Regions from separate parts of the Rhodosalinus sp. K401 genome, predicted to be linked through region 2. Evidence: riboswitches for the same ligand, from Rfam matches in the RefSeq annotation. Region 2 holds a riboswitch; the other holds the start of a gene.
The links. Region 2 has a riboswitch for S-adenosylmethionine ahead of AB6A66_RS11255 (hypothetical protein). Riboswitches for the same ligand answer to the same signal wherever they lie in the genome.
Positions count from the first base shown of each region.

Region 1: it holds a riboswitch for S-adenosylmethionine, as region 2 does, so the genes downstream of both, metZ (O-succinylhomoserine sulfhydrylase) here and AB6A66_RS11255 (hypothetical protein) in region 2, are expected to answer to the same signal.

Region 1 is NZ_JBGFSI010000002.1:191,504-206,864, forward strand. Features, by position in the region: gene xseA (exodeoxyribonuclease VII large subunit) at 1-277, shown strand, start outside; gene AB6A66_RS03395 (META domain-containing protein) at 284-1,519, opposite strand; gene AB6A66_RS03400 (hypothetical protein) at 1,615-2,028, opposite strand; gene AB6A66_RS03405 (GNAT family N-acetyltransferase) at 2,102-2,665, opposite strand; gene ftsY (signal recognition particle-docking protein FtsY) at 2,788-4,104, shown strand; gene AB6A66_RS03415 (EamA family transporter) at 4,292-5,194, shown strand; gene AB6A66_RS03420 (inner membrane-spanning protein YciB) at 5,187-5,813, shown strand; gene AB6A66_RS03425 (glutathione S-transferase N-terminal domain-containing protein) at 5,899-6,606, opposite strand; gene AB6A66_RS03430 (DUF726 domain-containing protein) at 6,628-7,572, opposite strand; SAM riboswitch at 7,687-7,765, shown strand; gene metZ (O-succinylhomoserine sulfhydrylase) at 7,827-9,008, shown strand; gene folE2 (GTP cyclohydrolase FolE2) at 9,131-10,225, shown strand; gene AB6A66_RS03445 (VOC family protein) at 10,233-10,601, opposite strand; gene AB6A66_RS03450 (TrkH family potassium uptake protein) at 10,698-12,146, shown strand; gene AB6A66_RS03455 (trypsin-like peptidase domain-containing protein) at 12,169-13,920, opposite strand; gene AB6A66_RS03460 (glycine--tRNA ligase subunit alpha) at 14,081-15,022, shown strand; gene AB6A66_RS03465 (DUF6446 family protein) at 15,116-15,361, shown strand, end outside.
Region 2 is NZ_JBGFSI010000009.1:1,624-16,984, forward strand. Features, by position in the region: gene AB6A66_RS11240 (VPLPA-CTERM sorting domain-containing protein) at 82-798, opposite strand; gene AB6A66_RS11245 (PEP-CTERM sorting domain-containing protein) at 1,296-1,973, shown strand; gene AB6A66_RS11250 (hypothetical protein) at 2,423-2,935, opposite strand; gene AB6A66_RS11255 (hypothetical protein) at 2,932-3,597, opposite strand; SAM-I-IV-variant riboswitch at 3,739-3,842, opposite strand; gene AB6A66_RS11260 (cation-transporting P-type ATPase) at 3,914-6,619, opposite strand; gene AB6A66_RS11265 (cation:proton antiporter) at 6,659-8,389, opposite strand; gene AB6A66_RS11270 (helix-turn-helix domain-containing protein) at 8,386-8,625, opposite strand; gene AB6A66_RS11275 (universal stress protein) at 8,764-9,633, shown strand; gene AB6A66_RS11280 (glycosyltransferase family 4 protein) at 10,589-11,722, shown strand; partial or broken gene AB6A66_RS11285 (IS5 family transposase) at 11,807-12,730, shown strand; gene AB6A66_RS11290 (glycosyltransferase family 2 protein) at 12,801-13,694, opposite strand; gene AB6A66_RS11295 (CpsD/CapB family tyrosine-protein kinase) at 13,669-14,499, opposite strand; gene AB6A66_RS11300 (GumC family protein) at 14,527-15,361, opposite strand, start outside.

The DNA of each region.
Region 1 (15,361 bases), on a different contig from region 2:
TTCCGAGGCGGGCGCGGCAGGCATCGCGGCGCGCCGCGAGCGGCTCGCCGCCCTCGACCGGCTGCGCGAGACGCTGGGCTACCGCGCCACGCTGGAGCGCGGCTATGCCGTGGTCCGCGGCGACGGCGCCGTGGTCACGCGCAAGGCGGCGGCCGAGGCCGCGAGCGCGCTGGAGATCGAGTTCGCCGATGGCCGGCTGCGCTTCGGGCAGGGCCCGAAGCGCGGCGGCGGGAGCAAGGCGAGCGACCCGCCGCCCGAGCAGGGCTCCCTGTTCTAGGTGCCGTCAGCGCCGGGCGAGAATGAGCGTCTCGCCCCCCCCGCGCAGCAGCAGCGCGCCGGTTTCGTCGATGTCGAAGCCGTCCACTTTCCCCAGCGCGTCGTAGAATCGCTGTTCCTGGTTCATGACCGCCTCCGCGCAGGCCATCATGGTCCCGGCGACCGGCCCGACGGTCAGCCGCTCTCCGGTCAGTTCGAACTGGCCGGTATAGCGGTTGCAGCCGCCGGTGCCGCTGACGCGGCCCTCCCGGCCGACATGGACGGTCACGCGCGACGAATCGATCAGCCCTTCGCCGGAGATGTCCTCGACCACCCACTCGCGCCCGGTCAGAAGCTCGATCGGCGCGCCGCCGCAGCCGCGAAGCGTCTGCTCGCGCGTCTCGACGGTCACGGTTTCGGGATAGGGCATTCCGGTCATGCTGTCGCGGCAGATCGTCTCGGCCACGGTCAGGCGGATGTCGGCCTCGGGCATCGCGTAGCCGAAGGCCCCGTCCGCGATCACGGGATCGGGAAGCTGGGCGGTCACCGATTCGGCGCCCATGCCGGTGGTCAGGGTGACCTGTCCGCCCTGCATCTCCAGCGTCCAGAACGGCTCGTTGCCGCGCGCGGTCCATGCGGGCGCGGCGTCGGGGGGCACGAGCCGGCACTCCGGCAGCGCCTCGCCTTCGATTTCGACCATTGCGCTGTCGCCCTTCGTCCAGACCATGGCCGAACCGTCGGCGGCCTCGAACTTCGCGCCGGACGCCGCGCGCACCTGATCGAGCTCGATCACGGCGGTCCCGGTGTCCAGAAGCGCCTTTTCGCCGGCGAAGCCGAGCCGCAGACGCCGGTCGCCGCAGACCATCTCGCTGGTGAATCCCATCGGCGTGTAGGGCCGCAGCATGACCTCGCCCACGTCCACCGGCTCTGCGCCGGGTTCCACGGCCACGGGCGCGCTCAGCCAGCGCGGCGCACCGTCCACGAAGATCGCCACCCGCAGATCGGCGCGCAGACCTTGCGGGATGTCCACCGAGAAGGGAAGGGGCACCTGCGCGCCCTCGGTGGCTTCGCGGACGAAGCCCAGGCTTTCGTCGTTGAAGCCGCGCGCCTCCACCGCGATCTCGGCGTCGGGCGGCAGGGCGATGCGCGCCATGTAGGACGCGCGGCCCTCGATCGAGCGGCTGTCCTGCGCCGAGACGCCCGGCGCGAGCGCCGTCAGGGCGAGCGTCAGGCCAAGCGCCGCAACGCGATGAAAAACGGGCATGGAACGTCTCCTTGCGGGGTGATGTGTCATCGGAACGGTGTCCGCCGGGCGCGAGCGTGCCGGCATTCTGTAACGGGCGCGCGACCCCGCGGCCATCAGACGCCCACCTCGGGGCCGAGGCACTGCATCGGCTCGTCGCTTTCCCCCGCCTCGTAGAGCGGCACCGCGGTGTCATCCTCGAAGATCGCGGTCAGCCCGCCGCCCGGTGCGCGGAAGAACTGCCAGCATTGCGGCCCGAGCCGGTCATCCTCGTAGACGAAGCAGATGTAGCCGCGCGCGTCCTCGTACCAGCGCCCCTCGATGCACTCGCCGTCGAGGAAGGACCAGACCACCTCGCGGTCGTCCTTGTATTCCTCGACCCCGTAGGCCTGCCCGGACTGACCGTAATAGAGCGTCTTTCCGCGCGTGTAGGCGTCGAACTCCTCGGCGTTCATGGGCTGGGCGGCTGCAAGCGGCGTTGCGGCCAGAAGCGCGGCGCAGGTCAGGGCGTGAAGGGTGCGGTACGTCATTTTTCGAACCTGCCATGGCGGCGCGGCGATGTTAACCGCTCATTGCAGCCGAGGGGCCGGCATGCGCGGTCCATCAGGGCAGGCGCCGCAGCATGTAGGCCACGCGCTTGCCCGGCAGGAACGCGCCTTCGCCCACCGCGTCGAAGCCTTCGCGCGCGTGAAAGGCCAGCGAGGCCGGGTTCGGCGGGGCCACGTTCACCTCGCATGCGATCAGGCTGCGCCCGCTCGCCCGCGTCGCGTCGTAAAGCGCGGCGTAGAGCCGCCGTGCGAGACCGCGCCCGCGCGCGGCCGGATCCACGATCACCCGGTCCACGTAGACGAAAGCGGGATAACGCGCCTTGAACCAGCGGAAATTCGGGCTGTCATAGGCCGCGCCCTCGTCGAAGGCGATCAGGAAGCCCGTGCCGTCCCCGAACGCCGGCGCGGCGAAGGCGGCGGCGCACATCGCCTCGAGGTCCTCGGCGCGAAGCGGCGATGTCTCGGCCTCGTGCATCCGGTTGAGCCGCAGCGCTCTGGCGCGAAGGTCGGGGCCTGCGCCGCGCAGGTCCGACATCGCGGCGGGGGCGGCGGGCGTCTTGCCCGTTGCGGGGGCAGGCGGGTCATCGCGGCGCGGCGCGGTCTTTCCGGTCCTGGTCATCGGTCGTTTCCTCCCTGCTGCGCCGGAACGCTGCCATGCTTGGGGATCATAGGCGGGGCGGCTCTGCCCTTCCATCCCGTCGCGCCAGTGGTTAGGTGGAGAAAAACCGAAAGCGTGCGCGAATGGCCTTTTTCAGAAAGCTCAAGGACCGTCTTTTCAAGTCCTCGTCGAAGATCGACGAGGGGCTCGAGGCCATTGTCGAGGAGGGCGGCGCCGTCGAGCCGGACGCGCCCGGGCGCGGGCCCGAGCATCCGGCCGAGCCCGAGCCGTCGCCCGAGCGCGAACCTACACCGATCCCCTCGCCCGCGCCCGAACCGGAGCCGGAACCGGAGCCCGTGCCGCGGCCCGCGCCCGAAGAGGAGCCCGCGCGCCCGCCCGAGGAGGAGCCCGCCCCGGCCCCGTTCGAGCCGCCCGAAGAGCCGCGCCCGGCGGACCCCGAGCCCGCGACCCCGCCGCGCGAGCGCCCGCAACCGGGCGAGCCGGGGCCCGGGCCGATGCCCGTGGAGATCCCCGGCGACGCGCCGCAGGAAGAGCCGCCGCAGGAAGGCCGCGGTCTTCTGGGCCGGCTTCTGGGGCGCCGCGGCGATGCGCCCGTCATGCGGCGCAGCCTCGACGACGAGATGCTGGAGCGCCTCGAGGAGTTGCTGATCGCGGCCGACATGGGGGTGGATACGGCCCTGCGCGTCACGGCGAACATGGCCGAGGGCCGGTTCGGCCGGAAACTCTCTGTGGAGGAGATCAAGCGCCTGCTCGCGCAGGAGATCGCCCGCATCCTGGAGCCGGTGGCGAAGCCGCTGCCGATCTACGCCAGGCGCCCGCAGGTGGTTCTGGTCGTGGGCGTCAACGGGTCCGGAAAGACGACGACCATCGGCAAGCTCGCAAGCCAGTTCCGCGCCGCGGGCAAGCAGGTCGTGATCGCCGCGGGCGACACGTTTCGCGCCGCCGCCGTGGAGCAGTTGCAGATCTGGGGCGAGCGCGCCGGCGTGCCGGTGCTGACCGCGCCGGAGGGGTCGGACCCCGCGAGCCTCGCCTTCGACGCGATGACGAAGGCCGAGGCCGAGGGCGCGGACCTTCTGCTGATCGACACCGCCGGGCGGTTGCAGAACCGCCAGGACCTGATGGAGGAGCTTGCCAAGATCGTGCGGGTGATCCGCAAGAAGGACCCCGACGCGCCGCACAACACGCTTCTGGTGCTGGACGCCACCACGGGCCAGAACGCGCTCAACCAGGTCGACGTGTTCCGCAAGATCGCCGACGTGACCGGTCTTGTCATGACGAAGCTCGACGGCACCGCGAAAGGCGGGGTGCTGGTGGCGCTCGCCGACCGCTTCGGTCTGCCGATCCACGCCATCGGCGTGGGAGAGCAGATCGACGACCTCGCCCCCTTCGATCCCGAGGAGTTCGCCGCCGCGCTGACCGGGCTGGACAACTCGGCATGAATGGACGCGCCCGCGGGGGCGCCGCCCCCGCGGCAGGGGCCGCGCAGCCGTCGCCGTCGGCCCCAGACACCTGCCATGCCCGCATGGCCTCTTCGAATCGCTGCTCCGCACCGCGAACCGGCCCGCCCGCGCCACCGCGCCCGGTGCGCGCCCGGGCAGGGCGGGCGCCCGAAACAGCGCGGCGGGCATGAGCGCGTGGCTCGTCTCGCTCGAGGGCACGGCGGCGGGCGAGACGCTCGCCGCGGCGCTCGCGCTTTTCGCGGCCTTCCTGCACGCGGTCTTCGGGGCGCTTCAGAAGGGCCGGCACGACCCCTGGCTCAGCCGCGGCGCGATCGACGCCGCCTATGCGGCGATGGCCGCGCCCTTCGCCCTTTTCGTCGTGCCCTGGCCCGAGCCGCACATGTGGCCGATCTTCGCCGGCGCCATGGCGATCCACCTGGGCTACAAGATTCTGCAGGCCCTGGCCTACACGCGGGGGGCCTATACGGTGGTCTACCCGGTGGTGCGCGGGACCGGGCCGCTCTTCGCGGTGCTGGGCGCGCTCGTGATCTTCGGCGAGGCGTTCACGCCGATGCAGTGGCTGGGCCTCGCGGTCCTTCTGGCGGGGATCTTCGGCCTCGCCGCCTACAACCTCGCCACCTGGCCCACAGCGCGCGAGACGCTGCCCGCGGCGCTCGGCCTCGCCTTCGCCACGGGGCTCTTCGTGGCGCTCTACACCACCTGGGACGCCTACGGGATCCGCGCCACCGCCGATCCCTTCACCTTCCTCGCCTGGTTCTTCCTGCTCGACGGGATCATGCTGCCGGGCTTCGTCTACCTCCACTGGCGGCGGATGCCGGCGCGGCCCGCGGCCGCGGGCCTGATGCTGCGCGGCGTGATCGGCGGCCTCGTGGCCTTCGGCAGCTTCGGCTCGGTGATGCTGGCCACCCGGCTCGACGACGTGGGCGAGGCGGCGGTGCTGCGCGAGACCTCGACCGTCTTCGCCGCCCTCATCGGCTGGCTCGCGCTCAAGGAGACGGTTGGGCCGCGCCGGATCACGCTGATGGCCTTGATCGCGGCGGGGGCCGTGATAGTGGAAGCCAATGGCTGACAACCGCCCCACCGACCCGAAGCCCGTGGCCCCCTGGCTCAAGCAGACGCTGGAACTGGGCCCGCCGCTTCTGTTCTTCGTGATCTACCTGCGGCTCAGGGACGAGGTCTTCACCATCGCCGGCACGGAGTATTCCGGCTTCATCGTGGCGACGGTGGCCTTCGTGCCGATTCTGCTTGCCTCGATTGGGGTGCTCTGGTGGCTGACCGGACGGATGAGCCGGATGCAGGTCCTCACCGCGATCATGGTGGTCTTCTTCGGCGCGCTCACCGCCTGGTTCAACGACGAGCGCTTCTTCAAGATGAAGACGACGATCGTCTACGGCTTCTTCGCGGCGCTGCTCGGGCTCGGGCTTCTGCGGGGGCGGAGCCTGCTGGCCTACGTGCTCTCGGAGGCGCTGCCGATGCGCGAGGAGGGCTGGATGATCCTGACGCGGCGGCTGACGGCGATGTTCGCCGCGCTCGCCGTGGGCAACGAGTTCGTCTGGCGCACCATGTCCACCGACGCCTGGGTCAAGATCGAGACCTTCGGCTTCCCGATCCTGCTTTTCGTCTTCCTCTGGTGGCAGATCATGGCGCTCCAGCATCACATCGAGGACGGGGACGAGGGCGGGCGCTGAAAAAGGGGGGCTGTCCGCCCCCCTCGGGGCGTCGCCCCTCACCCCCCGAGAGTTTTTGCGCCAAGAAGAAGGGGCGGGCGCGGCCCTAGCCCTTCTGTCCGAACAGGATCTTCTGCGCCTCGCGGTCGTCGGCGGCGGAGCTGCGCATCTCGGCGGCGAGGTCGCGGCCCGTCCGCACGGCGGGGCGCGCGCCCACCTCCTCGAGCCAGCGCTTCATGTGGGGCTTGTCGTCGAGGGTCTGCTCCTGGCCTTCCCAGAGCGAGGCCCAGGGCCAGATCGCCATGTCGGCGATGGAGTAGAACTCCCCGGCCACGTAACGGGTCTCGGCGAGCCGGGTGTCGAGCACGCGGTAGAGCCGCGCGGTCTCGTTGCGGTAGCGATCCTTGGCATAGGACAGGTCCTGCGGCGGATCCATGGCGGGCGCGTATTTCAGGAAGTGATGCGCCTGGCCCGCCATCGGGCCGAGCCCGCCCATCTGCCACATGAGCCACTCTTCCACCGCCACGCGCTCGCGCTCGGTGCTTCCGTGGAAGCGCCCGGTCTTGCGGGCGAGATATTGCAGGATCGCCCCCGATTCGAAGACGGAGATGGGCCGGCCGTCGGGGCCTTCGGGGTCCACGATCGCGGGCATGCGATTGTTGGGTGCGATTTTCAGGAACGCGGGGTCGAACTGGTCGCCCTTGCCGATGTTCACGAGCTTGACCTCGTAGGGCAGCTCCATCTCCTCCAGCGCGATGGCGATCTTCCAGCCATTGGGCGTGGGCCAGTAATGCAACTCTATCGGTCGGGTCATCCGGGCCTCCTGTGCTCGCCGTCAGGATGACGTGTTCGGCAGCAATGACAAGGCCGCGTCCCCGTGCGCCGGCGCAAGAAGCCGTGACCATCGGGGTTGCGGGCGTTGGGGCAGCTGGGCGCGGAGCGCTGCGAGCGGCAGGGTCTCGGGGCGGCGGAGAAGTGCGCGGTAGAGGTCGAAGACGCCCGGGCGGAGATAGGCCGACCAGTGGCAGACGCGCCGCGCCGGGGCCGCGACGGGGAAGCCGCGCGCGCGCAGCACGGCGAGGGTGGCCGGGTCGTCGAGCTGGAGCGTGAGCGCGCCGGGCCGGTCGCCGAGACCGTGGCCGAGCGTGAGGTCGCCCCGCCGCGGCGGGGCGATCAGCCGCTCGAGCAGGAAATCGAAGAGGTCGTTCTCGCGGCTCGTGACGTTGACGATCTCCGCCGCGCGGCCCGCGGGCGTGGCGAGCGCCGCCTCGGCACGGCTGGCGAACTCGGCGCCCGCGAGCAGGATGGCGCGGGTCACGGCCCGCTCGGGCAGCCGGGCAAGGGCTTGCAGCACCACCCGCGCGCCGAGCGAATGGGCGAGCGCGTGGATCGGACGGTGGGGCGCGGTGGCGTGCAGCACCTCGATCGCCTGGGCAAGCGCCGCCCCCGCCCCCGCCGCGCGGTCGTAGGCCTGCCAGATCGTGCCGCGCGCGTTCCAGCCCAGCGCGATGCCGAGCCCTTCCTCGGGACCGCCGGCGCCGAAGCCGAGGCCGCGCGGCCAGCTGAGCGCCTTCCAGCAGTCTCCGCGCTCTTCGAGCGAGAGGATGTGGCCGTGCGGGCAGCGCGCGGGGTGGCCGGGACGGAACTTGTAGCCATGCACCATCACGATGATCGGCCCGCTGCCCGTGCGCGCCGCCTCGGCGAGCAGCGGCCCGGGCGCATCGGCACTCCCGTGCAGGTGCGGCGTCTCGCCCAGTGCATCCAGTCGCAGAAGCGGCATCGCCCATGCCCCACTACATGTTGTGGGCAACGCTTAGGGCGGCCATACGAAACTGGCGTGACGGCGGGGTTACGGATTCGTGACGGTGTTGACGTGCAACAGCGCCGCGGGTAACCGCGGTCCCGTGGCGATTTGTTCACCGGATTGCGGGCCACGCGAAAGATACCGCTAAAGAGGTCAAGACGAAGGGCCCCCGTTCGCTTGACCGCGCGTGGGGGCTTTTTCGTCCGGGCGAGCCCCGGGGGAGGTGCAGGATGTCGGAGGGCTGGAAGCCGCGCACGCGGCTGGTGCATGGCGGCGCGCGGCGCTCGCAATACGGGGAGGTGAGCGAGGCGCTCTTCCTCACCCAGGGTTTCGTCTACGACAGTGCCGAGGCCGCCGAGGCGCGGTTCCGCGCCGCCGGCCCCGACGAGTTCATCTACGCCCGCTACGGCAATCCGACGGTGGCGATGTTCGAGGATCGCATCGCGGGCCTCGAGGGAACCGAGGACGCCTTCGCGACCGCGAGCGGCATGGCGGCGGTGTCGGGCGCGCTCATGTCGATGCTGCGGGCGGGCGATCATGTCGTGGCCGCCCGCGCGCTCTTCGGTTCCTGCCTTTACGTGCTGGAGGAGGTGCTCGCCCGCTACGGGGTCGAGGTGAGCTTCGTGGATGGCACCGACCTCGATCAGTGGCGCGCGGCGCTGCGCCCCGGCACGCGCGCGGCGTTCTTCGAATCCGTCTCGAACCCCACGCTGGACGTCATCGACATCGCCGCCGTTTCGGACATCGCCCATGTCGCTGGCGCGACCGTCGTCGTGGACAACGTCTTCGCCACCCCCGTCCATTCGCGGGCCGCGCTGCAGGGCGCGGACGTGGTGATCTATTCCGCCACGAAGCACATCGACGGGCAGGGCCGGGTGCTTGGCGGCGTCATCCTCGGAACGCGGGAGTTCATCCGCGGGACCGTGGAGCCCTACATGAAGCATACGGGCGGTGCGCTTTCGCCCTTCAACGCCTGGGTTCTCCTGAAGGGCCTGGAAACCATGGATCTGCGGGTGCGGGCGCAGACCGAGACGGCCGCGCGGCTGGCCGCGGCGCTGGAGGGTCATCCGAAGCTGTCGCGCGTCCTCTATCCCGGCCTCGCCTCGCATCCGCAGCACGCGCTGGCGCAGCGGCAGATGGGCGCAGGGGGCACGATGCTCGCGCTGGAGCTCGCCGGCGGGCAGGAGGCGGCGTTCCGCTTCCTCAATGCCCTCGATCTTGTCGTCATCTCGAACAATCTGGGCGATGCGAAGTCGATCGTCACCCATCCTGCCACGACGACCCATCAGCGCCTGCCCGAGGCGCAGAAGGCCGTGCTGGGGATCACGCCGGGGCTCGTGCGGCTCTCTTGCGGGCTCGAGGACGGCGACGATCTGCTGGCCGATCTGACCCGCGCGCTCGACGCGGCATGAGCGGTCCGGGGGCGGCGTGAGCGCCGGGCGCGGGCCGGAAAATGCCGCGTCGCCGTTGGATTTCCGCCCGCGCCCGTCCTATGTCTTCAGCCGACAGAGGATCTGCCGAAGGGGCGAGCCCGATGAATGTGCATGTGAGCGAGATGGAAACGGCGCCCGACCGCAAGGAGGCCGAGATGGCGCTGGCCCGGCTGCGGCGCTGGATCGAGGACGCGAGCGAGGAAGAGATCGCCGCGCTCGACCCGGCTGTCCTGCGCCTGCTGCCGAACTCCGGCGCCTACCCCGAACTCGCGCGCGACTATCCGGAAGATTTCCGCGCCGACGCGGCCTACAAGGCCACCTTGCCCGATCTTCAGAACGGCCCGGCCGCACTGATACGCGGCGCGCGGCGGCCGATCCAGCATGTGGGCATCTCCAACTTCCGCCTGCCGATCCGCTTCCATACCCGCGACAACGGCGACCTGACGCTCGAGACGTCCGTCACCGGCACGGTGAGCCTGGAAGCCGAGAAGAAGGGCATCAACATGAGCCGTATCATGCGGAGCTTCTACGCCCACGCCGAGCGGGTGTTCAGCTTCGACGTGATCGAGGCGGCGCTCGACGACTACAAGAGCGATCTCGACAGCCTCGATGCGCGCATCATGATGCGCTTTTCCTTCCCCGTCCGGGTGGAGAGCCTGCGCTCGGGCCTGTCGGGCTACCAGTATTACGACATCGCGCTCGAGCTGGTGGAGACGGCGGGCCAGCGTCGCCGCATCATGCATCTGGACTACGTGTATTCGTCCACCTGCCCCTGCTCGCTGGAGCTGTCGGAACATGCGCGGCGGGAGCGGAGCCAGCTCGCCACGCCCCATTCGCAGCGGTCGGTGGCGCGGGTCTCCGTCGAACTGACGGGCGAGGGGTGCCTGTGGTTCGAGGATCTCGTGGAACTCTGCCGCCGCGCGGTGCCCACCGAGACCCAGGTGATGGTCAAGCGCGAGGACGAGCAGGCCTTCGCCGAGCTCAACGCCGCGAACCCGATCTTCGTGGAGGACGCGGCGCGGCTTTTCGCCGCCGAGCTGGAGCAGGACGCGCGGGTGGGCGACTTTCGCGTGGTGGCCAGCCACCAGGAGAGCCTGCACAGCCACGACGCGATCTCGGTGTTGACCGAGGGCGACACCTTCGCCGCCGAAAGCCTGGATCCGAAGCTCTTCGCCACGCTGATCCACGCGCGCTGACGCGCGCTCAGCCGCGGTGCCGGCTCATCCACCAGGTGATGCCGCCAACGCGGACGCCGGCGCGGCTGTCGCCCTCGGCCGTGTCCCGCGGCGGTTGGATGTCCTCGGCCCCTGCGGCGAGTGCGGTGCGGTGCGCGGCGGCCGGGTCGGCGACCCAGACATGCACATGTGCCTCGGGCCCGTCCGGGGCCTGGCCGATCATCACCGTGCCGTCGTCGAGGCGCAGCGTCATGTGCCTGATCCCGCCGCCTTCGTGGCGGTGCGCCTCCAGCACCTCCGCGCCGAACACGGCCTTCAGGAACTCGGCCTGCGCCGCCGCATCGGAGACGATGAGGTAGGGGGCCACGCTCGTCTGCCCCTCGGGTTTCCAGTCCATCGCGTGCCCTCCACCTCGCGAGCGTCTCACGAAGACGCGGCGCAGGGCAAGGCGCGCGCTTGACAGCCGCGCGACGGCCCGCCAACGCTCCGCCTCATGTTCGATCTGCGCCCGGTTGGATACGTCATCGGCCTGCTCGTCGCCGTGCTCGGCGCGGCGATGCTTCTGCCGATGCTGGTGGACATCGCCGAGGGGCGCGGCCACTGGCCCGTCTTCGCCCAGAGCGCCTTCGTCACCGGGCTTTCGGGGGGGCTCATCGCGCTGGGCTGCGCCAACGGCGCGCAGGAGCGGCTCTCGATCCAGCAGACCTTTCTTCTGACCACGGGCGTGTGGGTGGCCTTGCCGGTCTTCGGCGCGATCCCCTTCGTCCTGGGCGCCACGGAGGCGCGTGTGGTGGACGCCTTCTTCGAGGCCATGTCGGGGCTTACCACGACGGGCTCGACCGTCTTCTCGGGCCTCGACGGGATGCCCAAGGGCCTGTTGCTGTGGCGCGGCATCCTGCAATGGCTGGGCGGCATCGGCATCATCGTCGTCGCCATGGTCTTCCTGCCCGAGCTCCGGGTGGGCGGCATGCAGATCTTCCGCGCCGAGGCGTTCGACACGATGGGCAAGATCCTTCCCCGTGCCACCGAGATCGCGATGCGGATCTCGACGATCTACCTCGCGCTGACCCTCGTGTGCGCGCTCGCCTACATCGCGAGCGGGCTGAGCGCCTTCGATGCGACCGTTCATGCCATGACCACGATCGCCACGGGGGGCTTCGCCAACTACGATTCGAGTTTCGCCGCGTTCGGCGCGTCGACGCAGTATGTCGCGGTGATCTTCATGCTGCTCGCCGCGTTGCCGTTCGTGCGCTTCGTGCAGTTGACGGCCGGAACCGCGCGGCCGCTCCTTCAGGACAGCCAGGTGCACGCGTTCCTCGCCGTCGCGGCGGCCGTCGCGGCGATCCTCGCGGTGGGTCAGGCCCTCGCGGCGGGCAGCCTCTCCGAAGCGACGATCCGTGCCTCGCTGTTCAACGGCGTGTCGCTCCTGACCGGCACGGGATACGCCTCGGCGAACTACATGATCTGGGGAAGCTTCGCGGTGGCGGTGCTGTTCTTCACGGGTCTCGTCGGGGGCTGCGCGGGATCGACCTCCTGTTCGATCAAGGTGTTCCGCTACCAGCTTCTTTTCGCCTCGATCCGGTCGCAGCTCGCGCGCATCCACGCGCCCCATGGCATGTTCACCCCGCGCTACGACGGCCGGCCGGTGGGCGAGGACGTGATCGGTTCGGTGATCGCCTTCTTCGTCTTCTTCATCGTGACCCTCGGGCTGCTTTCCGTCGCGCTGGGGATGACAGGTCTCGACATGACCACCTCGGTCTCGGGCGCGGCGGCGGCGCTGGCCAATATCGGCCCCGGCCTCGGAGACGAGATCGGCCCGGCCGGGAACTTCGCGGGGCTCAACGACGTGGCGAAATGGCTACTGGCCTTCGCGATGCTGATCGGGCGGCTGGAACTGCTGGCCGTCTACGCGATCCTGACCGTGGGCTTCTGGCGCGCCTGAGGGGGCGCGCGCCGGCCGACGGTCACTCCCAGCAGCTGACCAGCACGGTCATGTCCATCGCGCGCCGCGTCAGGTCCTCGGGCGCGATCGCCGCCGCCGGCTGCGCCGTGCGCGCCGGGACGCCCGCCGCCTCGATCAGGGGACGCAGGGCGTCCGACCTGGCGGCGAAGCGGACGTCGCCGGGCAGCTGCCGGTCGCCCTCGGCCCGGGGCAGCAGGAGGCCCATCACCGCGCCGGTCTCGTCGAAGACGGGCCCGCCCGCGTCGCCCGGCAGCGCGTCGAGGTCGAGGCGCTTGACCTCCGTCTCGCCCTGAAGCCCGTTCAGCGCCGCGAGCCGGCCGAAGGTCAGTGTGGGCGCGGTGAGTTGGCCGCCGAAGGAGTAGCCCGAGACCGCAACCTCGGAGCGCAGGCGCGCCGACCCGTCGGAGAAGGCCGCGACCTCGGCGGGGGCGAGCGCGGAGACAGGCCGCAGCACCGCCACGCCGAGCGCCTCGTCGAGAGTGACCACCCGCGCGTCGAACTCGCCCTCCAGCGTGATCCGGCCGCAGCCCCGAACGGCCTCGACGGTGGTGAGCACCGTGCCGCGATCGTCGATGTAGAAGCCCGAGCGCGAGAGCCTCGGCACCCGCACCGCGAGCCCCGAGACAAGGTCCACGGCCTGCGCGTCGTCGCTGCCCGCGCTGGGCGGCAGCACGCCGGCGAGGCGGGTGAAGCTTTCGCGCATCTCCTCGAGGAGGCGCGCGCGGCGCGTCTCGTCGTCCGCCGGCCAGACCAGGGTGAAACCCTTGATCCGTCCGCCCTCGAGCGATGCCTCCGTGTAGGAGACGATCCCGGCGTTCCGGCCTTCGAGCGTGAAGCGGTCGCCCGTGCGCGCGCGCGGCCCTTCGGGCGGCACGATTTCCAGCGTCTGCATGATGTCGAAAAGCCCCGCGAGCGTGTCGCGGTCGCCGGCCTGGCTGATCAGCAGGACGCGCGCGTCCTGCACCTCTCCTGTCGCTTCGTAGTGGGCGAACGGGTAGTCATGGCGGTCGAAGGTGACCGCGGCCGTGGGCATCAGCATCTCGATCCCCGCCGTGGCGTCGGCCACGCTTGCAAGGCCCAGCTCCTCGAAGATCGCGTTGTACTGGCCCAGCAGCGCGGCGCGCTGGCGGGTCGTCAGGATGCCCGTGACCTCGTGGCCGTTGGCCGCCTGCCAGTCGGCCATGGCGCCGCGCGTGCCGCGCCCGAAGGCGGCGTCGATCGCACCGCCGTAGAACCCCGCCCAGCGCAGCGCCTCCTGCAGTTCCGCGCGCTCCCGGCGGGTGAGCGCGGCCTCGCTCCGGCGTGCCTCGGCCGGGGTTTCCCCGGCGGGCTCCGGCTCCGGCTCCGGCAAGGGCGCGGGCGCTTCAAGGGTGCCGAACCCGTCCGCGCGGGGCAGGGCGGTGGCGGGGGGGTCGCGTTGGATCGCGCCCACGGGCCAGAAGCGCTGCCCGTAATCGGAGCTTCGCGCGATATAGCTGTCGCCGGGGATCAGCCCCGCGTTGCGATAGCGGAAGAGAAGCGTGGAGGCGTCGTCGCGCAGGTAGGGGCCGAGCGTGACGGCATACCATCCCGCGCCGAGCGCGAAGCCGTTCACGTCGGGCAGGCGCGCGGCGTAGGCGCGCGCGCGGGTCTGCGCCTCCTGGAGGCTGGGCAGCGCCTCCACCTGCACGAAGACACTCTCGGCCTGTTGCGCGGCGGCGGGCCGCAGAAGTCCGATCACGACGAGCGAGAAAACGACGAATACCCTGACCATTACTGCTCTTTTCCGTTGGCTTGCCTGCGATGGAGAGTTTACCGCAACACGAGGCGGTTGCGAGCGGGAATTTCCCGGGCCGGGGCGCGTTTCGCGGGCGCGATTGACCGCGATGCCGCACCGGCATAGGTAAGGCGCGTTCCCGAGGCGCGAGGCAGGCATGGCAGAGGCAACGACGAAGCCGCGCAGCTTTCAGGAGGTGCTCCTGCGGCTGCAGATCTACTGGGCCGAGAAGGGCTGCGCCGTGCTTCAGCCCTACGACATGGAGGTGGGCGCGGGCACCTTCCACCCCGCGACCACGCTGCGCGCGCTGGGGCCCAAACCGTGGGCGGCAGCCTATGTCCAGCCCTCGCGCCGGCCCACCGACGGGCGCTACGGCGAGAACCCGAACCGGTTGCAGCACTATTACCAGTTCCAGGTGCTCATCAAGCCGTCGCCGCCCGACCTTCAGGAGCTCTACCTCGGATCGCTCGCCGCCATCGGCATCGACATGGAGCTTCACGACATCCGCTTCGTCGAGGACGACTGGGAAAGCCCGACGCTGGGCGCCTGGGGGCTGGGCTGGGAGGTCTGGTGCGACGGGATGGAGGTGAGCCAGTTCACCTATTTCCAGCAGGTGGGCGGGCATGACTGCCACCCCGTCTCGGGCGAACTCACCTACGGGCTGGAGCGGCTGGCGATGTATGTGGTCGGCATCGATCACGTCATGGAGATGCCCTACAACGCCCCGGACGCGACCTTCCCGCTCAGCTACGGCGACGTGTTCCGCCAGACCGAGCAGGAATACAGCCGCTTCAACTTCGACGTGGCCGAGACGGAAATGCTGCTGCGCCATTTCGAGGACGCCGAGACCGAATGCGAGGCGATCCTCGCCCATCCGCAGGAGGATCCGAAAACCGGCAGGCGGATCGTCATGGCGCATCCCGCCTACGATCAGTGCATCAAGGCGAGCCACATCTTCAACCTGCTGGACGCGCGCGGCGTGATCTCGCCCACGGAGCGGCAGGCCTACATCGCGCGGGTGCGCGCGCTGGCGAAGAAATGCGCCGACGCCTTCGTCGCAAGCCCCGCCGGCGGCTGGAGCGCGCCCGATGCCGCGTAACCCCGGGCGGTCACACGGGCGCTCCGCGTGCATTGCACGGCCCTCACGCCGTTGCGCCACGGCCGCGTTGTCCTGCCACGGGGAGGTGACCCGGTGACCGGGAAGCTCGTCAGCCTGCTGATCCTCGCAAGCGGCCTGATCGGGGGCGCGGCGCTCTGGTATCTCCAGATTCACGCCTTCTACGACGAGGTGCCGGCCTCGGGACCGGAGGACGTGCGCCTGACTGCCCGCGCAAGCGGCGTGCCCGAGCCCGTGGCCCACGGCGATTTCCGCGCCATCGACTCCGACAGCTCGCCGATCCGCTACCGAGCGTGTTTCACCGTCTCGATGCCGCGCGCG
Region 2 (15,361 bases):
CCTCCGCCCGGATGCCCCACGAAAAAGCGCGCCGCGGCGAGGAGCCACGGCGCGCGATGTGCGTGTGGTAGCCGGCTTGGATCAGGCGCGGCGCCGGCGCCGCGCGACCCCCAGGGCCCCAATGCCCCCGAGCAGCAGCAACGCCGAGGCCGGCAGCGGCACGGCGGCAACGCCGTCGATCGTGAACGCGTCGTCGGGCTTGTTCTCGCTGTTCTCGATCTTGACGAGCGCAGAGCTCACCGCCTCGCTGAAGCTAACCACAACCAGATACTCCGACCCGCTGGCTTCATTCGGGCCGATCTGTTTCGATGCCCCATTGGCAGTGATGGTGACGAAGATGTCGCTGATATCCGCTGCGTCACGGATGCCAAACACCAGCCGCGAGAAGACACCGCCAGTCGAGGCATCCCACTGGATACCCAGGGTATCGTTCGAGCTGAGCGACCACTCGCCGTTTTCGGGAACGAGATTGCCCTGATCGTTGATCCCCTCATCGTTTTCAAGCGCGATTTGCGTACAGCCCGTCGTGCTGTTGGCAGCACAGGTCGACCCCGACCCGGAGCCCCCGAGGGAGCTGAACGTGCCGACATTCGTCGAGAGCGGGCCGTCGAGTTCGCCCTCCGACCCGCTAACGAAATTCGCGCCGTCGTGGATCGACTCGAAATCCTCAACGATGCCACCAGCGGTAACGTTCTGCCACTCGGTGAAGTCGAAGGTTTCGATCGTGATCGTCGTGGCATGCGCCGCGGACCCGAGGAGAACGGCCGCCACCGCACTCGTGATTCTGGAAAATCTCATGACTTACCCCCTAATTGACGGCGAATCGCACGGTTCACCCTTCCGTAATCTTTACCATACGTACACCATGGCCGCGGATCCCGGCAAGAAATGTGTCGGCATCAAGGCGGAAACAGTCTGTTCTCTGGGCACGCACCGGGGCCCGGAACGGGTGCTGCCGGGACAGGTACGGCGCGGGGACGGGCGAAGGCCCCGGAGGCCGCGGGATCGCACACCGAACGCCTCCGCTGTCGCCACGAGGCCGCCGGCAGTCCCGGACCACCCCTTCCGAACCGGAACACATCGCAGAGCCGCAGGACCCGAAACGCCTCGACAGCCCCACCGGATCTGGGGCTACCGTTTCCGGATATTGTTGCAGCGCAGCCTCTTTAACCAAAATGTGGCGCAAAAGAGGCTTGTCGGACCACCCTGCCTTCGGTAACTCCCGAGGAACAGGCCATGCACGACCATCGCCGCGACAGCCGCGATGTCGTGACATCGAAGAGAAGGTAGACGGTATGAATTTGAAGATTGTCAAACGTGCAGTCGCAGGCCTCGCGCTGATCCTCGTGCCGCTCCAGGCCAGCGCGCTGACGCTCAAGCTGATCGACAATCGGGACGGGCGCTCTGTCATGATTGCCGACGGCGCCGATGGGACTGCGCCCGACAACCTCGTGGACTATTACGGAGCGTTCGGTGGGTTCGCACTGGCAATCGCGTCGGGCGCGAACGCGGCATTTCCCCCGGTCGACGGGCTCTTCGCGAACCTGACCGCGCAATTCCTCTACGACGACATCTCTTCCGCAGACATCACCCTCGAGGTATCGCACATCTTCGACAACACCGCGTCGGGCGTGTCGGGCCCCTACCGGCTCACCCAGAACCTGAACACGCAGCGCGGCGCCGGCACCGTCGAGACATTCTACGGGGCCACGCTGTTCGAGAGATGGACCCCACTCAACGAGATCGCGTCGAGAAACACCTCCGAAAGTTCGGACACTGGCGGCGTTTTCGACATGACGTCCTATTCGATCACGCACGTCATCACGCTCAAATCCACCGCCAGCGGGTGCGCTTTCTGCACTTTGCAGGGCTCCGCGGATCTTGTCGCCCCGGTGCCGGCGCCGGGCGCGGGGCTGATGCTGCTTGCCGGGCTGGGCGGGCTGGCCGTCATTCGGAGACGCAAGCGCGCCTGACATCGGCGTTTCGGATCGCGACGACGGCGGCTTTGTGACAAGTCGCCGTTTTTCGTTGGGCATGGTCCTCGACATCCACAGGCAGTCCGAGCGGGTCCGATCGGCACGCGACGGTGACCAAAGCCCCCGCAGACACCTGGCCGCCGCCGCGGCGCGCGGCGGGCGCGAAAATGGCTTCGTTTCGGGAAACGTCGTAGAAGCGGCCGTTCTGCGACTGGATCGTCGGTGCGCTTGAATGGCTTCGTTTCGGAAAACTGCCGTGAGGCGCAAGGTGTCCGCCGCCCGTCGCCCGACCTCCCAAGGGCGCGCCCGGAATGGCTTCGTTTCGGAAAACCGCCCGTCATATGGCTTCGTTTCGGAGAACTGACGCGACGCGCCAGGTGTCCGCCGCCCGTCGCACGACCTCCCGAGGGCGCGCCCGGAATGGCTTCGTTTCGGAAAACCGCCCGTCATGCCGGAACGCCCGCCTGGCGCAGCCAGTCCACCCAGCCCCGGAACGCGCGCTTCCGCGCGCCCCTGGCCTCGCGCAGGTAGCGCCGGGCGAGTTCGCTCTCCGGCGCATGTTTCTCGCGGACGCGGGTCTCGACGAGCTGGCCGTCGATCCACGTTTCGGTCACCTTGCGACCGACGAGCACCATCGCGTCCTCGACGCCGGGCGCGTGACCGGCCCCGCCGGCCAAGGCCGCCAGCCGGGCCTCAAGCCCGGCGACCCGCGCTTCCGCCCGCGCGAGCACCAGCGCGCGGGAGAGCCCCTCCTCCTCCCGGAAGGCCGCCGCGGCGGGCAGCTCCGTGCGATCGAGGATCACCGTGAGCCATCGTTGCACCGCCTCGGGCGCGGGCGCCGCGGTCAGCCCGTGGCGCCGGGCGTTGCCCGATGCCCGTGCCTTGCCCGAAGCGGAGCGCGGCCCGGTGCTCCGCTGCGCGTTCCGCCGGTTGGCGGCGACCTGGCGCGCGCTGGTCACGACACCTCCGCGACCGCCTCGATCGGGCGGGCGGCCTGAAGCGCGTCGAGATCCCGCTTCACCTCGCGGCGGCGCGGCTCGAGCTCGACGATCTTGCGGTCATGGAAGCGTGTTGCGACCTCGCCAGCCTGCCAGAACTCGGCCATCAGCGCGACCATGTCCAGTCCGAGCGCCGCGATCTCGGCCTCCGCCGCGGCCACGGTCCCGGCGTCGCGCGACACCGCGCGCGCCGCGAGCTCGGTCGCCTCGCTCAGGGCGCCCGGCCGGTCGAACGGCGCTTCGTGGAAATCCTCCTCGGACTTGCCGGCCTCGATCCACGCGTCCCAGACCTGGTCGAGATGCGCCTCGTGGCGGGCGTGGCAGGCCTCGACGACGGCCTCCGTGATCTTGTGCTCGACCTGGCGCGCAAGGACGCGGTCGCGCATCCGGCGGTGCTGCATCAGGTCCCACTCGATCGCGATCAGGTTTTCCGCGATCACCGCCTCGTAGGGCGTGACGGGCGCCAGCGCGCGCAGAAGCCCCGCCTCGAAGGCGGGGAACGCGGCCGGCGACTGGCCGGGCAAGGGATCCCGGCCCGGCAGCAATTCGAGGAAGGACGCAAGTCCGAAGCGCTGCGGATCGGGCGGCGTCAGGGCGGTTCCGGGGTCTGGTGTCGTGGCCATCATGGCCTCCTTCTGGCTGGGCGACGCGGCGGCGCGCGCCGGCGTCGCGGTGGGTGCGCAGCCCCGATCGGCCGAGGGCGCCGCATGCGCGCGGCGGTCCCGACGGCACGGGGCCGGCAATCATTCGCACCAGGAGAAGGAAACGCCCCCCTTCGTTGCCGTGTCGGCCACATCGCCTTGCGGGCAGCCACCTTGCCGGGGTCGGCAGGTTGGCGGAGGCTCGCGCCCCACTCATGATGCATGCGCACACTACCTCATTCGCGAATCGTCGCGCAACCCCAATCCTCGCGCCCCGGTCTCACCCGGGGCGCGCGGGTCATCCCGCGGCCGGCGCCCGGAAGGCGAGCCGCATCTGCTTCTCGGTCTCGATCAGGGCGAAGAAGACCGCGCCGATCGCCACGATGATCACGCCGTCGGCCAGCGGCACCGGCGCGGTCCCCATGATCCGCTGCAACGGCGGCAGGTAGGTGATGGCGAATTGCAGGCCGGTCACGGTCAGCACGCTGATCCAGACGACCCGGGTGCCCAGCAGCGCCGACAGGCGCAGCGAGGCGCCGTGGATGTTGCGGATGAAGAAGAGGTAGAAGATCTCGAGAACGACGAGCGTGTTCATCGCCATCGTCTGCGCCAGCTCGACCGGATACCCCCGGTCGGTCGCGTAGAGAAAGACGCCGAAGACCGCGGCGAGAAAGAGCCCCGAGACCAGCACGAGTTGCCAGATCAGCCCGCCGGTCAGCAGCGGCTCTCCGCGCGGGCGCGGCGGGCGGCGCATGGTGCCGGGCTCGGACGGCTCGAACGCCAGCGCGATGCCGAGGGTCACGGCCGTGACCAGGTTTACCCACAGGATCTGCACCGCCGTGATCGGAAGCGCGAGGCCCGCGAAGAGCGCCAGGATGATCGTCATCGCCTCGCCCGCGTTGGTGGGCAGGGTCCAGCTGATCACCTTCTTGATGTTGTCGTAGACCGTGCGCCCCTCGCGCACCGCCGCCGCGATGGACGCGAAATTGTCGTCGGCCAACACCAGTTCGGCGGCCTCCTTCGCCGCCTCGCTGCCCTTGAGCCCCATCGCGATGCCGGCGTCGGCGCGCTTGAGCGCGGGCGCGTCGTTCACCCCGTCGCCGGTCATCGCCACGGTGAGCCCGCGCGCCTGCAGCGCGGTGACGAGGCGCAGCTTGTGCGCGGGAGAGGTGCGCGCGAAGATGTCGGTCTCCACCACCATGTCGGCGAGCGCGGCGTCGTCCATCGCCTCGAGATCGGCGCCGGTGAGCACGCGGTCGTGGTTCGTCAGACCGATCCTGGCCGCGATGGCGCGTGCCGTCGCGGCGTGATCGCCGGTGATCATCTTCACGCGGATGCCGGCGGCGTGGCACTCGGCCACCGCCTCGATGGCCTCCGCGCGCGGCGGATCGATCAGCCCGATCAGCCCGATCAGCGTGAGGCGCCCCTCGAGATCGGCGCTTTCCAGGGTTTCCATCTCCCGCGGCGCCGGGCGCGCCGCGACGGCGATCACCCGCTGGCCTTCCGCGGCCAGCGCCTCGACCTCGTCGCTCCAGTGCCCGGCGTCGAGCGGCGCCACCCCGCCATCGGGCGCGCGCTGGTCGGCGCAGAGCGCGAGCACCGCCTCCGGCGCGCCCTTGACGTGGATGCAGGCCTCGCCGCCCCGGCCGTGATGCAGCGTCGCCATGTAGCGGTGCGCCGCGTCGAAGGGGATCGCGTCGGCGCGGCGCCACGCGCGCAGGGGCTCGGCCCCGTCGCCGGTGATCTTGCCCGCAAGCGCGATGAGCGCGCCCTCCATCGGGTCGCCCTCGACGTGCCAGCCATCCTCCGCGCCGCGCAGCCGCGCGTCGTTGCAAAGCGCCGCCGCGCGGGCGATCTCGGTCAGTACCGCGTGCTCGTCGGGATGGGCGTCCGCCTCGCGCCAGCGCACCGCGCCCTCGGGGGCGTAGCCGCTGCCGCCCACCGAGTAGACCCGGCCCGCCGCCGCCAGCGTCGTCGCCATCATCTCGTTGCGGGTCAGCGTACCGGTCTTGTCGGAGCAGATCACCGAGACCGAGCCCAGCGTCTCGATCGCCGGCAGCCGGCGGACGATGGCGTTGCGCCGCGCCATCGCCTGCACGCCCACCGCCAGCGTGATGGTCAGCACCGCCGGCAGCCCCTCGGGGATCGCCGCGACCGAAAGGCCAACCACCGCCATGAAAAGCTCGGAAAACGGCAGGTGGTCCACGAAGTAACCGTAGCTCAGCAGCGCGCCGGCCACGATCAGGATGAAGAGCGTGAGCCAGCGCGCGAAGCGGTCCATCTGCGCCACGAGCGGGGTGGTCAGCGTCTCCACGCGGCCGAGCATGCCGCTGATCCGGCCGATCTGCGTGTCGGCCCCGGTGGCCACCACGACGCCGCGCCCCGCCCCGGCCGCCACGAGCGTGCCCGAAAAGAGCATCGGGCTCCGGTCGCCCAGGGACACCTCCGCCGCGACGGGCGCGGTGCCCTTGTCGACGGGCACCGACTCGCCCGTCAGCACCGCCTCCTCGGCCTTGAGCCCGCGCGCCGCGATCAGCCGCAGGTCCGCGGGCACGCGGTCGCCCGCCTCGACCAGCACGATGTCGCCCGGCACGAGCCCGGCCGCATCCAGGCTCGTGCGCCGCCCGTCGCGCAGCACCGTCGACTGCGGCGCCAGCATCCCCCGGATCGCGGCCATCGCCTGCTCGGCCCGGCCCTCCTGGATGTAGCCGATCACCGCGTTGACGAGCACTACGGCGAGGATCACGCCGGTGTCGATCCAGTGCTGCAACGCCGCCGTCACCGCGGCGGAGGCGATGAGCACGTAGATCAGCACGTTGTGGAAGTGCCCCAGGAACCGCAGCACCGGGTTGGGCGCCGGCGGCTCGGGCAGGCGGTTCGGCCCCTGCTCGGCCAGCCGGCGGGCGGCCTCCCCGGCGCCGAGCCCGTCGGGCCCCGTCGCGAACGCGTCGAGCAGGTCCGCGGCGGGGCGGGCGTGCGGGGCGGTCTCGCGGGTGTCGGTCATCGGCTGCGCCTCGCCTTTCCCGACGCCGCGCGTTTGCGCTCACGACGCCTGCTTCTCCTCGGTCCCGATCTCCGGGATCTCGGTACGTTCCTTTTCGGGCGCGCCGCACAGCAGGTCAACCGCTTGATCGGCCGCGTCCTGGAACGGCTCGAGCACGATGTCGGCGCCCGCGCCGAAAAGCGCCTCGGTGTCGCGGGGATGATGCGAGGCGACGGCGATCCGGCCCGAAAACCCCGCCGCCCGCGTGAGCTGGATCAGCGTCGTGCGCGTGTCCTCGTGGCTCAGGCCGGTGGGGTGGATCGGCACGGTCGAGACGATCCAGTCGGCCTGCGAGAGCGGAAGCTCGGCCACGAACTCCGGGTCGGTCGCGTCGCCGAACTCGCTCGCGAGGCCCAGCTCGCGCCACCGCCGCACCGCGAGCGGGTTGAAATCCGCCCCCAGCACCGTGACGCCGCGCTTTTGCAGCCGCATCCCGATGGCGGTGCCGAACCGGCCCAGCCCGAAGACGATCACCTTGTAGCGGTCGCCGCGATGCGCGGCCGCGTCGGAGGGCTCGCGCGGGGTGCCGCGGCGCTCGAAGATCCCGAGCACCGGCTCGAAGAGCGCGTAGAGCCGGTGCGAATAGGTGATCATGTAGGTGGAGGCCGCGATGGTGACGAGCCCGACCATGGTCACGAGGCCGAGCGCGTCCTCCTCGACATGGCCGATCGAGACGCCCATCGCCACGAAGATCAGTGAGAACTCGCTGATCTGCGCGACCGTCAGCCCGGCGAGGAAGCCGGTGCGCTTGCGGTAGCCCATCGCCCCCATGATCGCGAGCACGATGAGCGGGTTGCCGATCAGCACGAAGAGCGAGAAGACGATCGCGCCGGTGACATGCGTGCCCAGCAGCGACAGGTCGAGCGTCGCGCCGAGCGCGATGAAGAAGAAGAGCAGCAGGAAGTCGCGAAGCGGGGCGAGCCGCGCCGCGATGGTCTCGCGGTAGGGCGTGGAGGCGAGCGCCACGCCGGCCAGGAGCCCGCCCACCTCCTTGCCCAGCCCCACGAAATCCCCGATCGCCGCGAACATCGCCGCCATCGCGATGGCGAAGATCACCAGCAACTCCTGCGCGCGGGCGAGCCGCTCGGTCAGCGGGTCGGCGATGTAGCGCACGAAGAGCACGACGAGCGCGACCATCGCCACGCCCGAGACGAGCACCGAAAGCACCGTGCCGCCGCCGTGGCCGCCGCCCTCCGCCGCCGCGCCGATCCCGATGGCCGAGAGCACGATCATCGCCAGCACGACGACGATGTCCTGCACGATCAGGAAGCCGAGCGCGATCTGCCCGTGCAGGCTGTCGATCTCGCGCTTGTCGGAGAGCAGCTTGACGATGATGATCGTCGAGGAGAACGTCAGCGCCACCGCGACGTAGAGGCTGGTGACCGCGCCGAGCCCCAGCGCAAGCCCGATCAGGAAGCCGAAGACCGAGGTGAAGGCGACCTGCCCGAGCCCGGTCGTGAGCGACACCGCGCCGAGCGACCGGATGAGCTTCACGTCGAGCTTGATGCCGACGAGGAAGAGCAGAACGGCGATGCCGAGTTGCGACAGAAGATCGATCTGCGCATCGGCGCGCACGACATCGAGCGCCGAGGGCCCCGCGATCAGGCCGACGGCGATGAAGCTCACGATCAGCGGCTGGCGCAGCGCGATGCCGAAAAGCCCGATGGCCGCGGCCATCACCAGCAGAAGCGCGACCTCGGCGAAGGGCGAATGGGTCAGCGCGTCGATCATGCGTCCCGCCCGCCCGGGGGCCCGGGCGGGGCGCCCGCTTCGGGCGCGTCCGGCGCGCGCGCCCGCGTCGCGTGGCTGGCCAGGAACGCCGCCAGGTCCGCGTCGGCGATCCGCCACCCCTTGCCGATCACGATCGCGCGCAGCTCGCCCTGCCGGATCCAGCCGCGCACCGTCGCCTCGCTGACCTTCAACCGGTCGGCCACTTCCTTGACCGTCTGATACGCGTCGCGGGCCATGGCATGGACCTTTGCAGTGTCGTTGCGTGAAGGATAGCGTTATCTGGTGCAATCGGGGTGATTTCGGTGAAATGATTTGCCGCAGGCACCGCTTGGGGTCAAGAACGTGACGACCCGTCGGCGAGAGGGGGGCATGCGATGAAGACGATCCTGCTGGCCACCGACTTTTCCGAGCGCTCGGACCGGGCGTTCCGGCGCGCGTCCCTGCTCGCCCGGCAGGTCGGCGCCACCCTCGTGGTCGTCCATGTCGTCGACGACGACCAGCCGCGGCGCATCCTCGACAGCGAACGCGAGGCGGCCGCCGGGCTCCTGGAGGACCTGCGCGCCACGGTGCGCCGCGTCGACGGGCTCGACTGCGAAACCCGCCTGGTCCTGGCCGACCCCTTCGCCGGCATCGCGCAGGCAGCCGCGGAGAGCGCCGCGGACCTGCTCGTCATCGGCCCGCACCGGCGGCAGGCCCTGCGCGACGTCTTCGTCGGCACCACCGCCGAGCGCACGATCCGGTCGGTGACGACGCCCGTGCTGATGGTCAACGCCCCGCCCGTGGCGCCTTACGCCCACGTCATGCTCACCACCGACCTCTCCGACGGCGCCGCCGCGGCGGCCCGCGCCGCGACGCGGCTCGGGATCGCGGGCGACGCCCGGCGCTCGATCCTGCACGTCGTCGACGCGCCGGTGGGCCATCTCGTCCTCGGCGGCAACGTCGCGCCCGAGGGGCGCGCCGCCTACCGCGACGACGCGCGCAGCGAGGCCGCGCGCGAGCTTGCGGCCTTCGTCGAGGCGACGGGCCTCGGCACGCTCCGCCAGAGCCCGCGCCTGAGCGACGCCGCCCCGGCCGACGCGATCCTCGAGGCCGCGCGGGAGGAGGCGGCCGACCTCGTGGTGGTGGGCACCCACGGCCGCAGCGGCCTCGCGAAGCTCTTCCTCGGCAGCGTGGCCGAAGCGGTGCTGCGCAAGGCCGACCGCGACGTCCTCGCCGTCCCGCCCTCCGCCGCCCGAGCGGGCTAGACCAGCCGACGCCCCAGCCGCCTGGCGCAGCATCCACCCCATGCGCAGGAAGCGCAGCCGGGCGAGCGTGAGCGCCGCGCGCCAGCGCTCTCCCGGCGAGCGCAGGTCGCGGTGCGACAGCACGCGCGGCAGATGCGCCAGGATGCTCGCCGGCATCATGAGCGCCTTCGCCACCCACCGGCGGCGCGGCCGGCCCTCCGCCCGCTCGAGCGCGTGCGCTTCCTCGGTCAGCCGGCGCCACTTGGCCCTGAGCGCGGGCCAGTCCGCCCACTGGCGCACGATTGAGGAGGGCTAGTCCTCAGGCGACGACCTCTTCAGCGCCCACGATCCCGATTATCCCTCCTGCGCGGTCAGGCAAGTCAACCATAATCCTGACTGCGAGGCGCACGCCTACCCTTGCGCGAGATACGCCGCCCGTTCGCCACGGTGCGCAATCTCGGGCTAGGTTTCGGGGAACACCCCTGCACGCTGCACTTCACCACCGCCATGCTTAACACGTGCGCAAGGCCTCAATCGTCTCGTCAGGAGGGTCCCGCAGAAGACCGAGTAGATCACCGTAGATCCGGAGCCAATGAGCATGATCTGCCTCCACGTCCCATCCCCCGGCAGGCACACAGAAGAGCAAGCCAAGCGAAACGCCGCAACCCTCCTCGCCCCAACGTCGGCCATCATCGTCGGTGACCGTCGACTGAGCCGCGCACTGGCTTTATAAATGACCGCCGCGCGCTTCCTCGCCCCCGCGTGGAACACCGCTGCTGGCCGCAAGGCCACAAAACTTCATACTTGAAACAACAAAAGCTTAACATCAAACTCCGCTTATCCTAAACAAGTAAGCTGCGCCTCAACACGGACGAACTTCCAATCGTTCGTGTCGCGCCAGCAGACAGTGCCAATCCATTTGCACCACCGTAAGAAGTCGTAAATCTCAATTGACACATCAACCTTGCGAGCGCGCATGAAAATTGGACTGATAACAACTCAAGACCCAAATAATCCCCGCACATGGTCAGGAACAAACTACTTCATTTCACGGTCACTCTCAAAGCATGTTGGAAGCGTTGTTCCCATAGGGCCGGTCGAACCAAGTTCATTGTGGGTTAAGCGTGCCGAAAATCGCCTGCGCAAAATATTGAAAGCGCATAACATTGTGCCCGGCCAATCGTATCGGGTCGCGCGAGACAATGCCAAAATAATCGAGCAGCGACTCAAAAGAGAAAATCTTGATGTTTTGGTGGCGCCGGCAGGATCCGCATTGATCGCATTTCTCGAAAGCACGTTGCCAATAATATACACATCTGACGCCACTGCCGAATTGATGATCGACTACTATCCCCAATTTCTTAATTTGAGCGCAAAGTCAAAAAATGAAGTCAACGAATTAGAAGCAAGCTCAATTTCGCGCGCCGATGCAATCATTTACCCTTCACGCTGGGCGGCAAACTCTGCGCTCCAGCAGTACGGCGCAGATGAACGGAAAGTACACATAGTCCCATTTGGTGCGAATTTAATGATTGAGCCCGAAAGGGAGCCTGTATTATCCGCAAAGTCAAAAAACGGACTTCATCTCCTATTTGTTGGTGTCGACTGGCAACGAAAAGGAGGTGAAAAAGCAATTGCCATATTGAATACGCTCGTCAAGCGGGGCTTCGATGCGCACCTCACGATTATTGGATGCGTACCACCAGGGCATTTCGATCCCGAGAGAGTGACAGTTTACCCATTTCTTGACAAAACTGAGAGAAATCAAGAAAGGATGCTTTCTGAATTATACAGGCAATCTCATTTCATGATATTGCCGACAGTCAATGAATGTTTTGGTATTGTATTTTGTGAAGCGGCGGCCCACGGTGTCATAAGCCTTGCGTCCAACACTGGCGGCGTGTCTTCCGCCGTTCGTGATGGTGTTTCCGGATTTCTTTTTTCAGAGGATGCAGACGTTAAACAATACGCAGATCGCATTTGCAATTTAGCGTCCAACTCCGAAAGCATGAGGAAACTACAGGAGACTGCAAGAGATGAGTTTGAAGAAAATCTTAATTGGGACGCTTGGGGTGAAAGGGTTGACAAAATTGCCACAAGCTTGCTTTGATTTTTCTTCGATTTTGGTAAAAAAATTTGTTGATGGGCCTGAGTCGCAAATCCAGCGTTATGGCTTGGTAACTAGAGCAGATCAATACCTCCGAGCCACGAGACCAAGATCTGACCAGCCTACAAAGAAGCGCTCAAGCGCGGACGCTCGCTGATGGTCCGGCTTAATACCGACATGCCTTTGGAAATCAAGCCGACTGGCAAGCGTCGCCGACAATCCAGTTACAGCGATCCCGCGATCCAAACCTGTCTGACAATGAAGGTGCTGTTCGGCATGGCATTGCGCTAGACCACAGGCTTTGTTGAGATCCTGCTGCAACTGGTTGACGCGGAGTGGCCGGCGCCGGACCTCAGCACACACTCCCGTCACCAGAAGACCTTGACCGTGTACATTCCCTATCGTGGTTCCGAGGGACCGCTGGAACTGCTGGTAGACAGCCCGGGTACAAAAAAAGATTGAGTGAAAAGGCGACAGGCATGCCCGCAAGCATGCTGAGCCTTAACGCCGCGTCTGGCGCAATGTACACCCTGGGATCTACGAGCAAGCGCTGGAGGTGCGGGCCGTCGAGGTCACTAATAGCCGTATCGGAAGCTTGCCGATGCGCCCTGAAATGCTTGATCAAGTCGCGGCCGATCATGAGATGGCAAGCGTCACGGCAGATCGTGCCAAAGACATGCGCAAATGCCACGATACCATCGTCGACCGCGAGGCGTATGCCGTCGTTTCACCGCGCAGGAACGCAGAAACTGGAAGCTCAGCACCAACGGCACCGTAGCGCGCAAGGACGCCCTTCGAGCCTTAAAATACCTCGGTCGTACGATCTGGCGACGATGGAACGGATACCACCGCCAGAGTCGCGTCGAGACCAAGATGCTTCATGTAAAATCGTTGGTCCAGTGGCTCATGATGAGAGACTTCGCCCCCCACTCCGCAGAACTCCATGTCCGCATCGGGGTCCTTAACGGCTACACCACGCTTGGCATGCCAACCACCGAACCCTTGAGATAAGTTTTTCCGGTGACAGGCGGCTCCGTGCGTCAGACGGTTTGTGCAACGGAGTAGCGTTGCGCGTGCAAGCCTAATCGGACGGCATGCCAAACGCCTGGCGCAGCATCCACCTCATGCGCAGGAGGCGCAGCCGGGCGAGCGTGAGCGCCGCGCGCCAGCGCTCTCCCGGGGAGCGCAGGTCGCGATGCGACAGCACACGCGGCAGATGCGCCAGGATGCTCGCCGGCATCATGAGCGCCTTCGCCAGCCACCGGCGGCGCGGCCGGCCCTCCGCCCGCTCGAGCGCGTGGGCCTCCTCGGTCAGGCGGCGCCACTTGGCCCTGAGCGCGGGCCAGTCCGAGCGCGACGGGTGCCCGACCCGCAGCCCGTCGTCGTAGACCAGGCGATAGCCCTTCGCCACCGCGCGCTTCGTCCATTCCGTGTCTTCCGAGAGGCCGTTGACGAAAGGCCCGACATCCTCGAAGACCGCGCGCGTGGTCACGAGGTTGCCGGCCCCGGAAAACCCCTTCTTCTCGATGTAGGTCCGGAAATCGAAGGCGAAGACGGCCTCGAAGGCCTGCGCGCCGGTCCGGGGCGGCGGGGTCTCGTCGAAGACCGAGACGCGCCCGCCCACGAGGTCGGCACGGGACGCGACGCGGCGCACGGCGGCCAGCCAGTCGCGGGCCGGCACGCAGTCGGCGTCGATGAAGGCGAGGATCTCGCCGCGTGCGGCGCTCACGCCGCGGTTGCGCGCGGGCGCGGCGCCCTTTTCCGTCTCGATGAGAAAGCGCACCGCGGGAAACCTCTCCCGCACCGCGTCGATGGGCACGGTGGAGCCGTTGTCGACGACGATGATCTCGACCCCGCCCGTGTCGTTCTCCATCAGCTCGCAGAGGCAGAGACCGAGCCGTTCGGGGTCGTTGTAGTGCGGGATGACGACCGAGACCTCGGGGACGCGCTCAGTAGTAGCCTTGCTCGTATCCATAGGCCCCGTCCGTGTAGCGGCTCTTGTTGAGCACGATGCCCATCACGTTGGTGAGTTCGGCCACCTGCCGCTCCGCCACGTCGATGAGATCGAGGCCCGTCTTCTCCGCGCCCGCCAGGATGAGCGCGCAATCGACGTTGCGCAGGAACCCGAAACTGTCATCCGTCGCCATCATCGGCGGCAGGTCGACGAGCACGATGTCGGGGCTGAGCGCCGCGTCGATCTCGTCGAGCACCTCGGCCGTCCGGCGGCTCTGCAGCACTTCGGCGGGGTTGCGCACGGCGGCGCCGTTGAGCCCGAAGGCGAGGTTCTCCTCGTAGCGGCACCCGTGCTCCTCGAAACGCACCCGCCCCTCCAGCACGTCGGCCATGGTGTGCACGACGCGCTGGCCCAGCATGCGGCCGAGCGCCCGCCGGCGCAGGTCGAGATCGAGCACGAGCGTGCGCATGTCCCGCCGCCGCGCGAGGCTGAAGGCGAGGTTCGCCGCCGTCGTCGTCTTGCCGCTGTGGCTGTCGGGCGAGGTGATGGCGATGCGCCGCCAGCCATGTTCCTTCGCGCGCTGCAGAAGCTTGGTCCGGAGCATGTCGTAGGGCCCCGCCTCGGGTCCGCCGTCGAAGGTGACGACGCGGTTCCTGCGCAGCACGCGCCGGTCGAAGCTGATCCGCGCGAGCGCGTCCCAGGCCGCGTCGTCCCGCGGCGGCGGCGGCGCCGCCGCCACGCTCGCCGCGGCGGGGGTCTGCCGGGCCGGATCGCCTGCGTCACGCTCCCTGCGCGCCTTCTCGATCGCCGCCTGTAGCCGTTCCATTCAACCCACTCCCGAATTGACCGCCCCTCAGAGGCGGATACCGACCTTGTTCATCGCGCGATCGGCGATCACGTCGAGCGGCAGATAATAGGTGTGCACCGCGTAGACCGCCGCGGGCACCCCCACGAGGATGATCAGCAGCATCGCGACCTTCACCGAGCGCTGCAGGATCACCTGCCGGCGCGTGCGGATGAAGGGGATGGTACCTATCGGCGCGATGTTGAACCGCTTCACGAGGTCTTCGGGCCGCCGCGCCGAACGGTTGAGCGCCTCGATGAGGAAGACGAGCAGCCCGCCCGCGAAAAGCCCGAACACGCCCCCGCCCGCGGCGATGAGCATCCGGTTGGGCTTGGTAGGCTCGCTCGGCACCGCCGGCGGCTCGATCACCGAGATCTTCTGCCCCCGCGAGCGCGTCTCGATGAGCTGGCCGGTCCGCGCGCGCGACAGGCGATCCTGCGCGATCGTGAGTTGCTGCTGCACCGCCTGGTACTCGCGCGTCATCTCCTCGAGCCGGATGGAGACCGTCGGCGTGCGCTCGATGCTCTCCTCGAGCGCGGAGAGCTGCGCCGCGGTGGCGGCTTTCTGCTCCTCAAGGATCGCGACCCGGCTGTCGATCTCGCTCAGCTGGATCTCGAGCACCGCGGGACGCGCCGCGGCCGCCGCGCTCTCCTCGGTCTCTTCCTCGGTCTCCTGCGCGGCCGCGCGCGCCGCGATCTGCTCCTCGAGCCGGGCGATCCGGGTGCGCAGGAGCTGCACCCGGGGCGCGCTCTCGGAATAGACGGCGAGCGCGGCGTCGAGCTCCTGCTCGAGCTCGTCGAGGCGCTGCTCTTCCCGGCTCGGCGGCCGGCCGGCGGCCGCCTCG